3 regions of the Agarivorans gilvus genome follow, and region 2 is predicted to be linked to each of the others. Evidence: predicted binding sites of a transcription regulator. Region 2 holds the regulator's gene; each other region holds the start of a gene.
What was found. Region 2 encodes MetJ, which represses methionine synthesis genes. Its sites were predicted from a motif close to TAGACGTCTAGACGTCTA; they were not measured.
Positions count from the first base shown of each region.

Region 1: metK (methionine adenosyltransferase) is a predicted target of MetJ. The motif match lies at 2,544-2,561, and genes of this name have one in related genera.
Region 3: metF (methylenetetrahydrofolate reductase) is a predicted target of MetJ. The motif match lies at 3,049-3,066, and genes of this name have one in related genera.

Region 1 covers NZ_CP013021.1:1,811,347-1,815,778, reverse strand. Annotated here, with positions in the region: gene rsmE (16S rRNA (uracil(1498)-N(3))-methyltransferase) at 1-691, opposite strand, end outside; gene AR383_RS08465 (SprT family zinc-dependent metalloprotease) at 795-1,271, opposite strand; gene metK (methionine adenosyltransferase) at 1,352-2,503, opposite strand; gene clcA (H(+)/Cl(-) exchange transporter ClcA) at 2,655-4,076, opposite strand.
Region 2 covers NZ_CP013021.1:3,197,737-3,202,168, reverse strand. Annotated here, with positions in the region: gene metL (bifunctional aspartate kinase/homoserine dehydrogenase II) at 1-1,035, opposite strand, end outside; gene metB (cystathionine gamma-synthase) at 1,065-2,222, opposite strand; gene metJ (met regulon transcriptional regulator MetJ) at 2,376-2,675, shown strand; gene AR383_RS15075 (hypothetical protein) at 2,847-3,293, shown strand; gene AR383_RS15070 (ABC transporter substrate-binding protein) at 4,258-4,432, shown strand, end outside.
Region 3 covers NZ_CP013021.1:2,095,119-2,099,550, forward strand. Annotated here, with positions in the region: gene AR383_RS09910 (hypothetical protein) at 1-1,052, shown strand, start outside; gene AR383_RS09915 (T6SS effector amidase Tae4 family protein) at 1,204-1,644, shown strand; gene AR383_RS09920 (hypothetical protein) at 1,641-2,048, shown strand; gene metF (methylenetetrahydrofolate reductase) at 2,132-3,034, opposite strand; gene greB (transcription elongation factor GreB) at 3,187-3,669, opposite strand; gene AR383_RS09935 (substrate-binding domain-containing protein) at 3,737-4,432, opposite strand, start outside.

The DNA.
Region 1 (4,432 bases), 1.4 Mb from region 2:
CCGTTAATGCGGCGGTTTCGGTGCGTAATACGCGGGGGCCTAACAGCGTTTCTTGAAACTGATGCTGATTACATAAATCAATTTCTTGTTCGCTCAAACCACCTTCGGGTCCAATTAATAGCCGAACACCATGCTGCGGTGTTGGCAGGGTCTTAATGCTATATGGGGCCTTTGGATGTAAATTCAACTTTAAGGCTTTGCTGTTTTCACTGGCCCATTGCTCTAAGCTCTGCAGCGGAGCGATTTCTGGTACTACGCTGCGACCAGATTGTTCACAGGCGGCTATCGCAATTTTTTGCCACTGTTGGCGCTTCTTCTCGAAACGCTCTTGGTTTAATTTCACGCCACAACGTTCACTGGTGAGCGGGGTGATTTTATTCACCCCCAGTTCTACTGACTTTTGAATGGTAAATTCCATACGGTCACCGCGTGAGATGACTTGACCAAGATGGATGCGCAGCGGTGATTCGCTGGGGTTGCTAGTCACCGCGGTAATTTTTACCGTGACTTGTTTTTTATTGGCTTGCTCAATGCTGGCTGCGTAGTTGTTACCATCGTTATTAAACAGTTCAAGCATTTGGCCTGCTTCCATTCGAAGCACTCGACCGACATGGTTGGCTGCATCGGCTTCAAGTTCAACTAATTGCTCCAGTGACAGAGCTTGAGAATGATAAATACGGGGAATTCGCATGGTGGAAAGTCGACTCCATTTTGAGACTGCGAGAGCTAGCTACTTGACTGGCAAAGAATAAACCTATTGTCTGCAGATTCCTAGAGCGTAGCCTATTAAGCCCTTAACTATTGTGTTGAAAAATCAGCCGCTGACGGCATTGCTTACAACAATATTGGGCTCCTTGTAACACCTTGTTATGGCGGCGTATGCCAAGTTGATGCTGCTGACAGGCACATTGATAAGTAAAGCTTTTCATCGGCATCTCAGAAAGGGAATAGCGATGGGTGGTGTGTGGAGGGCAATTGAAGACCTTAAGCATTATGCTTTGCCATTCTTTGCCGTGAGGCTTAACTCGGCCGTAGAGTGCATGACAGATTAAATGCGCCACTTCATGGGGCACGGTATGGCGTAAAAAATCTTCACAATCTTGCGCATAAAAGTGAGCATTAAAGCGCAAGCGCCATTGGCTGAGGTTGGCACTGCCTGCCACTTTACTCAGGCGTTGTGAAAGGACTATTTCCGGTCGGGCAAAAGGCTGCTTAAAATACTGCTCTGAGAGTAAGAAACATTGCTCGACGCGGTGCTGAAGTTGCTGCATTAGCCGGCCTACGGTTTGGAAAATAAAAAGCCGAAAGGAACTATACCCTTTCGGCTTATTTTAGCTAGTGAACAGCGGGCTTAAAGGCCGGCTTCACTCTTTAGCTGCTCTGCTTTATCGGTTTTTTCCCAAGGGAATTCTTCACGGCCAAAGTGACCGTAGGCCGCGGTGGCTTGATAAATTGGACGTTCTAAATCAAGCATTTTTAGAATGCCGTAAGGGCGAAGATCGAAGTGCTTGCGTACTAGGGCAATCAATTTGTCTTCTGACAGTTTGCCAGTGCCAAAGGTTTCGATGCTAATGGAAGTGGGTTCTGCTACACCAATCGCGTAAGACACTTGGATTTCACAGCGGTCGGCAAGCCCAGCAGCAACAATGTTTTTCGCTACATAACGACCAGCATAAGCGGCGCTGCGGTCTACTTTTGATGGATCTTTACCGGAGAAGGCACCGCCGCCATGACGCGCCATACCACCGTAGGTGTCTACAATGATTTTACGACCGGTTAGACCACAGTCGCCCATTGGCCCGCCAATTACGAAGCGACCAGTTGGGTTAATGTGGAATTGAGTGTCTTTGGTAAGCCATTGCTCTGGTAATACTGGTTTGATGATTTCTTCCATTACTGCTTCACGTAAATCGGCAGTTGAAATGCTGTCACAGTGTTGGGTAGATAGAACCACAGCGTCTACACCGGTAATAATGCCATTCTCATAGGCAAAGGTGACCTGTGATTTAGCATCGGGGCGTAACCAGTCAAGGGTGCCATTCTTACGTACTTCAGCTTGGCGTTTTACCAATAGGTGTGAGTAAGTAATTGGCGCAGGCATTAATACTTCGGTTTCGTTGGTGGCGTAACCAAACATTAAACCTTGGTCGCCAGCACCTTGGTCTTCTGGGCGGGAGCGGTCAACACCTTGATTAATATCGGGGCTTTGCTTACCTACTACGTTAAGGACTGCACAAGAGTCGGCGTCGAAGCCCATATCTGAATGGGTATAACCAATTTCGCGCACGGTGCTGCGAGCTAATTCTTCAATATCAACCCAAGCAGAGGTGGTGATTTCTCCGCCCACCATTACCATGCCGGTTTTGACGTAGGTCTCACAGGCTACACGGGCCTTGGGATCCTGCGTTAAAATTGCGTCCAGCACTGCATCTGAAATTTGGTCAGCAATTTTGTCGGGATGTCCTTCAGAAACAGATTCTGAAGTAAATAAATGAGTAGCCATGTTTCGATCTCGTCAATTAAATTTTAAACGTATGGATGTATTACCATCTGGACGTCTATTTTAGTTCGCAAATTAAATTTATCAAATTTATTTGCACTACCAGGGTGTTTAATCTGGTAGTGCGAAAATGGAACGGGGCGGGGAGCTAGGCTCAGCTCTCTTCTTTGGCTTCTTTGGCTTCTTTTGCTTCGTTGGCTTGGCGTTTAATTTCGGGATTATTTCTAAGGGATTGTTTAAGTAGCTCAGAATACAGTGGTTTACCTTTGAGGATCTGAGCAATCAAGGTGGCGCCCATACAGGTGACTAACAGCGGCAAAATAAGCTGGTAGTTGTCGGTCATTTCTACCACCAAAATAATCCCCGTTACCGGTGCTCTTACCGTTGCGGCAAATAAGGCCCCCATGCCCGCTATGGCGAAAATTCCTGGTTGGGGAATTAAATCTGGGAAATATATTGCCATGAAGTTGCCGTAGGCTAATCCCAATAAGGTGCCCAAGGCTAACATGGGCGCAAATACGCCACCAGGAGCTGCTGAAGCGAAACAGGCGATGGTAGCAAATAAACGCAGGGCAAAAATAAGCAGCAAGATGCCCCAAGTAGTAGGGTGTAAAAATAGCTCGGTAATTAACTCAATGCCGCCGCCAGTCAGTGAAGGGCTAAACTGTTGCAGCATAGCGAACACTGCACCAAACAGCGCGCCGGTGATGACCACTCGGCTTACCTTGCTCGCCTGCATTTGGCTGACTTTATCGGTGGTATATAAAATCCATTTATTGAAATACACCCCCACGATGCCAAAGATAATCCCGAGAAACAGGAAAAAACTCAAAGATACTAAAGAGGGAACGTCAAAGTGGGGGACATCCATGACGGCGTCTTGGCCATGTAAGGCTCGCATTACGATAGTGGCCACAGCACTGGCCACGGTGACGCATTTAAAAGAGGTAATGTTGTAACGAAACTGCGGGCGCATTTCCTCAATAACAAACAGTATTCCAGCTAAGGGAGCGTTAAAGGCTGCGGCTAAACCTGCGGCCGCGCCTGAGGCGGTAAGAATATGAGTGGCATGCTGGTAACGTTTAGCACTGCCGGCAAACATATTTCCCACTGAGCCGCCAATTTGAATAGAAGGGCCTTCGCGACCTAAGATCATGCCTGAGCTAATGGTAAATGCGCCGGCAATAAATTTAATCGGGAGCACTCGTCTCCAGCGAATATGGTGCAGGCCATCTAGCGCGCCTTCTAGGTGGGGAATACCGCTTCCAGCAGCCTCTGGAGCAAAACGGGCGGTGAGCCAAAAGCCAAAGGCGGTCATCGCTGCGCCTACTAAAGCCGCTCCTGCAATGACTAAGACGGGGTTTAGCTCGCTGCCTGCGAATAAATCTAATCGAAATGCACCTATTAATTGAATCGCTTGCTCAAATAAGGAAATCACCAAGCCAACCACACCACCAATAATTCCCGATAGCCCAATTAGAATCATGTAGTCATAGCGTGTGGTGTAAAACAGAGGTGTGGCGCGGTGTTTCAGTAATCCACCTTGAAAAAACCGAAAATTGGGTGATTTAGGCATTTATTCTTTAAAACCTTAATATGTTTAGCGCGATTCGATGTTCGATTGTCGATGAGCTGAAGTCCTACTCATCGCCTTTGTGTCCTCTGGCTACACATTGCATATGCGCTGAGCCGGGTGGAGCGTTAACTAGCAAGAAAAAGAATAGCAGTGGTAATGGGGAGGTAAGTTGCTTGCCTGTGGCTTACCGAGAATTAAGCTAATCCTTTAATCGTGAGCGCTGTTATTGCTTACTTTACACCTAGCTCGAGAGGCGCCAGTAGGGTACGGAATTTTTCATTCTACACACATGATTGTAATCAAAGAAATGTGATCGCTGTCAATCAATTCATTTGATTAATATTTTTACAGTTAAT
Region 2 (4,432 bases):
ATGTTTGTGGCGAGTAATCGGTGCCATTTGATGCTCACCAAGACGCGCCAACAAGGCATTGGCATTATTGAGGAAATCTTGCTGAAAACTCAGCTCCAACAATACGATGTCATCCACAGAGCTAACGATTTTGGCGCCATTACTCTTAGCCGCCTTACGATGAATTACGGTTTGGCCTGATGCTGGCGCATAACTGCAACGTAAACTGACTTTTTGTCGCGAACGCGCTAAGGGCTCTAAGGTACGAGCGTGTAATACTGAGCTGCCGATACGTGACAGTTCGTAAGCCTCGCTTAAAGCGAGGTTTTCGAGTAAGAATGCCTCTTTCACCAAGCGCGGGTCGGCACTATAAATGCCTGCTACATCGCTCCATATGGTGGTAGACACGGCATCCGCTAAGGCCGCCAATTCTGTGGCCGAATAATCACTGCCATTGCGTCCTAGAGTCACGGTGCGTTGCTGACTATCGCTACAAATAAACCCGGTAACCACTATACGGCAAGCGGCTTTTTCCGCTAAACATTTGGCCAGCAGGGGAGCACTTTGCTCAGCATCCACTTGCGGTTGGGTTGCGTATTCAGCTTTGAAGAACTGTCGCGAATCCAACCAATCTGCTTGGCAATCGCGTTCACAAAGTAAGGCCGCTAATAAGCGAGCTGACCAGCGCTCACCAAAAGAAAGCACTTCATTACCGTTAAATACATCCAACTCGCCTTCTAAAACAGCGGCGATTTGGCGATGCTCATTATCCAGTTCGCTTAATATAAGCTGAGCCGGAGCCTCGCTAAGCAAATCAGTCACCAGCTTGCTTTGAAAATCGATCAGCGCCGCTAAGGCTTCAGCCGCCGCATTATCGGCTTGCTTCGCCAGCTCAATAATATTCAATAAACGATTAGTGGTTTTGCCGGCAGCAGAAACCACGATGAGATCTTGTTTCTGGCTATGTTCCTGAACAATTGCCGCCACGCGTTTAAAACAATCGGCATCGGCCAAGCTACTGCCACCAAATTTATGTACATGCCTAGTTACCGACATGGTTAACCTCTCTATCTATGCTGGCTAGACTACAAGTGAGCAAAGGCCTGCTGTAAATCATTGACTAAATCTTGGGCGTCTTCTAAGCCCACAGACACCCGTAATAAGTGCTGAGAAATCCCCGCTTCCGCCAAGGCCTCAGCCGACATCGCTGCATGGGTCATAGTGGCAGGGTGAGCAATCAAGGTCTCAACACCACCTAAAGACTCCGCCAAAGAAAACAGCTTTAACTGTTTAAGGAAAGCCGCCATTTTGCTTTCATCTACGTTCAGCTCGAAACTAAACATAGCACCAAAGCCCGCTTGTTGGGCTTTAGCTAAAGCATGACCGGGGTGCTCTGCCAAGCCAGGGTAGTAAATTGCGCTAACTAAAGGCTGCTGTTGCAAACAAGCAACTAGGGCTTGGGCATTTTGTTGGTGCACGTTCATGCGTGCTTTAAGAGTGCGCAGGCCACGCAAGGTAAGATAAGAGTCGAAGGCTGAACCGGTTAAGCCCAAACAGTTCGCCCACCACGCTAAGTGTTCAGCCAATTCGGCATCTGCAGCCACCACCATGCCCGCTACTACGTCAGAATGGCCATTGATATATTTGGTCGCCGAATGCACCACTATATCGGCTCCCAGCAAAATCGGATTTTGTAAGGCAGGAGATAAAAAGGTATTGTCTACCACCAACAAAGCGCCAACCGCATGGGCTTGAGCCGCGATAGCTTGAATATCAACAATTCTTAACAAAGGATTACTGGGCGTTTCTAACCACACTAATTTAGGTTTCTTGGCTAACAACGCGCTTAAAGCTTGCTGATCATTTTGGTCGACAAAGGCCACTTCAAAGGCATTTTTCTTGGCTAAGCTATCGAACAAGCGATAGCTACCACCGTAGCAATCATGAGGCGCCACCAACAAATCTCCAGGCTCAAGCAACGCGGTAAGCAAATTCACCGCCGACATACCGGTATTGGTTATCACCGCCCCTGCACCATGTTCCAGATCAGCAATCGCTTGGGCTAACAATTGACGAGTAGGGTTACCTGAGCGGCTATAGTCAAACTGTCGCTTCTGGTTAAAGTCAGCAAAACTATAATTACTCGACAAATAAATAGGTGGCACTATCGCCCCATGTTGGCTGTCACTTTCTATACCACTGCGCACCGCAATGGTTGCTGCCTGAAGATCTTTTAAAGACATGGCTGATTTACTCCCTCAAAATATCCTGCCACTTTACCACTAGCAAAAAGGACGTCAACACTTCTAGACGTCTAAATGTCTTTGCTGTTGGATTGCTAAGTGACATTTCCCCCGTTACAATAGGGTTTCTTTAGTTTGGTGTGTATTGCAAATATGTCGACAGATTGGAACGGTGAGTGGATCAGCCCCTATGCTGAACACGGAAAAAAAAGCGAACAAGTAAAAAAAATCACAGTATCAATTCCTTTAAAGGTATTAAAGATACTCACAGATGAGCGTACCCGCAGACAAATTAATAACTTGCGCCATGCCACCAACAGTGAGTTACTCTGCGAGGCCTTCTTGCACGCTTATACTGGTCAACCCCTCCCTGACGATAGCGACCTAGAAAAAGACAAACCCGATCCGGCCTTAGAAAAAGCCGCCCTAGCCGAGCAAGATAAAGAAGAATAAGATACTCGGAAGCCGCTCATTTAGCGGCTTTTTTCTAAGTGAACCTAAACGCATTGAATTTAGATGAATAGCTAGTTAATAAAGTCTAGCTAACTTCATTATTTAATAAGGAGTATTTGATTTCAGCTGCCTATATTGATAAAAATATAAGTTTACACATCGGAGTCAAACGTGAACCTTCAAACAATAACAGCTGCTCAAAGAAAACAATTAGAAACTAAGTGTGCTAACAGATTAAACTGGACTGATGGTGGACACTGGATAGGCAGAGGAAAAGCGCCTAATTGCTTTGTTCGACAGAAATCTACCAGCACTAAATCACATACTTATAAATTCCCAACAGATGAAAGCGCCACTCGCTGGAACATGGAATGGGAAAAAACCATTCGCCAAGCTGGCCACTTTGGTACTGCTTTATTAACCGTTGGAGTAACAGTAGCTACAAGTGGTTTTGGAGGAATGGCGATTGGAACATTGGCAGCCATTGCAAAGGACGAATTACAAGCTCAAATACCTTACCCAAGAATGGCAAGAGGCTGGACTTATGAGCTTATCTTCACCCATGAATTCTCTTATTCCCCCACCCGTATATGGCGAGAATACTTACTCAAACCATAACGACAATAACCAAAGACTTTAAGGGCAACGTAATTAATACCTCTAAACATTCTAGTCAACATGCACTAAAGGATCTTCCTGATGGGCTAGGACGAATGTTGGCAACCGCACCATCTACAAAAACCAGTTCGAATTACTAGTTTACTTTCACTCGCCTATGCTTGATTACATCATAGGCGACTGAAAAAACAATTAGGCAATGTGCAAGTACTAGATCCGAAGTACTATCAATAAAATACCAAGACAGTCCGCTACACAACGCCGCTACAACAATTAACCAAAAAACTCTGCGCTTTAACAACACCAAACTCTCCGTGTGCTTACCAAGTATGATTTATGGTTCGACTTTAACATTGTGCTTTTGAGCACTCCACAATTATTGACCATATTATTCATAAAAATCTAAGCTAAAGACAGTCATATTTCGCCTTCGGTGACATCATTAAGCTTCACCGACCATAGCTTAGCAAAAAGGTGGCAGTAACTATGCGGTAAGAATAAAGAAAGAAAAACAATACGGTAATTTTGACTTCTTCGTTCGATATACTTATCTAACATTTTCCACGACCTACAAAAAGACAAACCCGATCCCGCTTTAGAAAAAGCCACCCTAGCCGAACAAGATAACGACGATTAACCGCCCTTAAGCTCGGCTATTCCTTTCGCTTAAGCGGGCTAGCTAAGTCGACTAGCTGATGCCTCGGCGGGTAAATTTGTTACTCGCTGAGCAAGTGACTTAAGCTGCTTTCTGTCCAACATCACCACCGCCTTTAGCGCCACTGGCTATTTCCCACAGACGCGCCGCTGTTCTTAAGTCATAATGCAGCAAGGCTTAGAGTTTGCTCGCAAAAACCAAGAATAAAACTCTCGCTTTCTGATACTAGCCGTTTTCAGCGTCTAACCAGTGAAGTAAACTATGCCGCAACGCAAACACCATAGAAAAAGATAATAAAGGGACCTATTTATGAAACTACATGCTGTGTTAAAAACCATGCTATTAAGCGCAAGTTTGGCGGTCAGTTCACTGCATGCCGAACCTGTTTACGTGGTATCCACCGCCATTGTTGAACACCCAGCCTTAGATGCCGTACGTGATGGCATTAAAACTTACTTAGAAGAGCACGGCTACGCAGGTGATA
Region 3 (4,432 bases), 1.1 Mb from region 2:
GCCAAGATAGCTGGTTGGGGCTAGAGCAAATTATGTCAATTAACTTGCCACTGCTGGCGATGTTTAGTGCGGTGTCATTCCTAGCCTTAACCAATTCAGACAAACCCGACGAACCGCTACCCTTAGGTAAAAGGAGCATTGCTAGTACCGCACTGGGGGTTAACCTGCTGGGTGCCATCATCAATTTATCGGTGATCTTTATCATGGGCGATCGCCTCGCTCAGCGTCGGCCATTAACTAATACTCAGCAGATCATCCTCACGCGCTGCTTTTGTGCCGCGGCCTGGTGGTCGCCCTTCTTTATTGCCACCGCGGTATCCCTTACCTATGCACCCGGTATGCAATGGTTGGATGTATTATTTCCCGGCCTATTAATGACTGGATTAGCGCTGTTACTCAGTAGTGTAGAAGTGATGATAAAAGATAAGGGGGAATTTGCTGGTTATCCAATTAAAGCCGAAAGCTTACGTATTCCACTATTACTGGCTTGTAGCGTTATGGCCCTGCATTTTGCCTATCCGGCTATCAGCATCATCTTAATAATTACCTGTTTAGCGCCTATCGCGGCACTCGGTTTCGCTAAAGGACCGTCCAAATTGGTAATAGCCAGAAATTTTATTCGCCATCGTCTACCTAACGTAGGCAGCCAATTTGTATTGTTTCTGGCTGCGGGAGTCTTCTCTGCGGGCATAAAATCACTGCTTAGCGCTTACCCTGATTTATTAAACTTACAAGACTTAGGCTTTTCCGCGTTGAGCTTTGCTCTGATCCTAGCCATGATGATTATCGCAGGTATGTTAGGTGTGCATCCGGTGGTAAGCATTGCCGTGGCCAGCCCCTTGTTACTCCCCCTTGAACCAGACCCCAGCCAACTCGGCTTCTTATTTCTTAGCTCTTGGGCGATATCAGCAGGCAGTAGTCCACTATCTGGCGTAGGCCTAACCATGATGTCGCGCTACCAATTCTCCAGCCGCCAACTGCTGAAAAACAATTGGCACTACGCGGTACTGATGTGGCTGATATGCTCTGGGATGAACGCGCTGTTTATGTAGCAGGTGCAAGGCACTAAAGTGAGTTTGTTTAAACAAAATCTAAACCTGCTCATTTCAAATTACCCGCTTTAGAGAAACGACCTTGCAATCTTTGCACTCTATTTATAATTTTATTAATATATCGAAGTTTTTTGATAGTAATGGATTTACAATGCCAACGATTCAATTTGCAAACTTATGGAAGAACCACCCTTACCCTAAAAGCCCCTGCAATACTTCTCTATTTGAAAATCAATGTGCAATTAGAATGGGAGTTGCTCTTGAAAAATCAGGTATAGATACAAGTGGTTTTGACAAGAAATTCCCTCAACGCCGATGCTATCCAGGGTTAAAGCATTCTCCAAGACACATTCTAGCAGCTCAAGAACTGGCCAGTTGGTTGGACAGTCCTCCTTACTTCTTTGGCACAAAAGAAATAATAAAAACCAATAGAGCAGCAAAGCTAAAGCATCGTAAAGGGATTATATTTGTCCAAAATGGCTGGGGCAGTACTGACCACATTGATGTTTGGAATGGTACAGATATGAAAGGTGGTGCTCCAGACTGGATTGATTACGGCGATGCTATTTGGTTTTGGGAAATGAAATCATGAAAAAATTCTTTGTCTGCGTAATGCTGTTAACTTCTTATACCAACGCGAATGAACCCATGCTGCCAGATTTATCAGGCGACGATACATGCGTTATCACCTCCATGAAAAAAGTTATTAACACTCCTTTAAAACCCGATTGCACTTGGTCTATTAATATCGACGGTACCCTTAAAACAAAAACGATAAACGGCGCCGAAATAGCAGTGTTAATAGGAAAAGCAATATCTAAAAATGAGCAAGCAGAATGGAATGTTGAAAACTTAAGCCACTGCTCATTGCAGTCTATAGGAGTTAAGCTTGACAAGAATGGCAGTCCCGAGTCCGTCGGTAAACCATTAAATGGTTTACTAATTTGTAGCGAGCTACACATTGATACCAAGGTTTACTTGAGCTACTGGAAGTAAGGTATGTTTCATACAAATTGTTGTTTGTAGCTACATAAAAGCCTAGCATTGCTAGGCTTTTTATCACTTCGCAGCATTAGCAGCTAAGCAGGTACAGCCGCTTCTGGACGCACGCCAAGAGTATGGCAAATGGCATAGGAAAGCTCGGAGCGATTTAAGGTATAGAAATGGAAGTCTTGCACACCTTCACGCGATAATACTTTAACCATCTCTATCGCCACACTGGCCCCGACTAAATTACGGGTGGTTTGATCATTTTCCAAACCAGCAAATTGGCTATGCAGCCACTTAGGCACTTTAACGTTGGCGAAGGAAGCAAATTTCTTCAGGGTATTATAATTCGATACCGGCAAGATACCGGGAACAATTTCACCTTCAATGCCAATGGCCGCACAACGGTCACGAAAACGCAGGTAGCTTTCTACATCAAAAAAGAACTGGGTAATGGCACGATTGGCTCCGGCATCCATTTTACGCTTTAGCGCCAACAGATCCGCTTGAGCACTTTTCGCTTCGGGATGCACCTCCGGATAGGCGGCGACCGAGATGTCAAAATCAGCCTCTTCTTTTAATAAGGCAACTAAGTCGTTGGCATACATTTGCGGTTTTGCCGCACCTTGAGGCAAATCACCACGTAACGCCACAATGTGTTTAATACCACTTTGCCAGTAATCTCGGGCAATTTGGCGCAACTCATCGGGAGTAGAATCAATACAAGTTAAATGCGGTGCAGCTGCCAATCCGGTACGCTCTTTTATCGCCTTAATCACCTTATGGGTGCGGTCACGCGTGCCCGAGTTAGCTCCGTAAGTCACCGAAACAAACTTAGGTTTAAGGGTTTGCAAACGCTCAATCGAGGCCCACAGAGTTTGCTCCATCGTCTCGGTAGTAGGTGGAAAAAACTCAAACGAGACATTAATAGCTCGATTCAGTTCACTGAGACTTTGGTTTAGTGTTTCGATATGTTGTGCGTGCTGGAATCCCATGACCTTCTCCATAAAAGACATTTAGACGTCTATACCGCTAGATAATAAAGAGAAGTTCATCTTAGTCAATCTTGTTCAGCTTCAACTTAGCTTTAGATGAATTTTTTTCAACATCAGATAATTCATCCTTCTCAGCTAAACAAAACCATTAGCTAATCCTCGAACGGCTGGTATTGGATAACATTAACCCACCACTCTTTGACTCCCGAGGGCGTCTTAACCAATACCTCGTCATCCACCTGCTTACCAATTAAGGCGCGCGCCATCGGTGAATCAATAGTGATATATCCTAGCTTGGGGTCAATTTCGTCGGTACCGACGATGCGATAACGGACAATATCGCCAGCTTCGTTTTCCAACTCTACCCAAGCACCAAAAAATACTTTGCCATTTTGCTGGGGGTGATGGTCAACAATCTCCAGTGCATCTAAACGCTTAGTTAAAAAGCGTAAGCGCGAATCTATACGGCGCAGTTCTCGCTTGCCTTCTTTATACTCGGCATTCTCCGAACGGTCGCCCAGAGCAGCCGCTTCCGATACCGCTTGGGTTACTTCAGGACGCTTAACCTTCCAAAGGTATTTGAGTTCTTGGTCAAGTTTATGCCAGCCGGCACGAGTAATAAGATTGGATTTCATGGTGCTCATAGAAAAAGGCCTGAATCGTCAATTATAAACGACTCAGGCCCAACAATAACCAGCTTAATTAACCCACCCTAGCTTGAGTGGTTTCGCGTTTAACCAGCTCAATAGGAGGAATACGGAAGTTATGAGCTTCGCCGCCATTTAACATGTCTAAAATGGTTAATGCCGCCGCATAGCCTGTATCAAAAATTGGCTGACGCACGGTAGTTAGCGGCGGAATAAAGAAAGCCGAGCTGGGAATATCATCAAAGCCAATTACCGACACCCGCTCTGGCACCGCTCGCTTCGCTTGATATAAAGCCTGCATAGCTCCATAAGCAGTTAAATCATTTGCCGCAAAAATAGCAGTAAATGGACGCTTACTGGCTAACAAACGCTGCACTGCGTCGAAGCCCCCCTGTTCGGTAAAGTCCCCTTGCTCAACTAGCTGTAATTTCACTGGCAAGCCTGCATGCTCCATAGCTTGGCAGTAGCCCTCGTAACGCTGCTGAGTATCGGGGTGACCTTTGGCCCCTTTAATGTGCACAATATCTTGATGGCCAAGTTGAATCAGGTGGTTAGTGGCCATGTAAGCGCCCACCGAGTTTTCGATTTTAATCGAACGCAAACGCGGCGATTCTAAAGCCCGCCCTAAGGCAACTATCGGCCGTTTTTTTGAAAATTCAAGCAGTTGTTCATCACTTAACCCACCGGTGACGATGATGATGCCATCCACCGAGCGCGACAAGAGCAACTGCATCGACTCCATCTCTTCTTC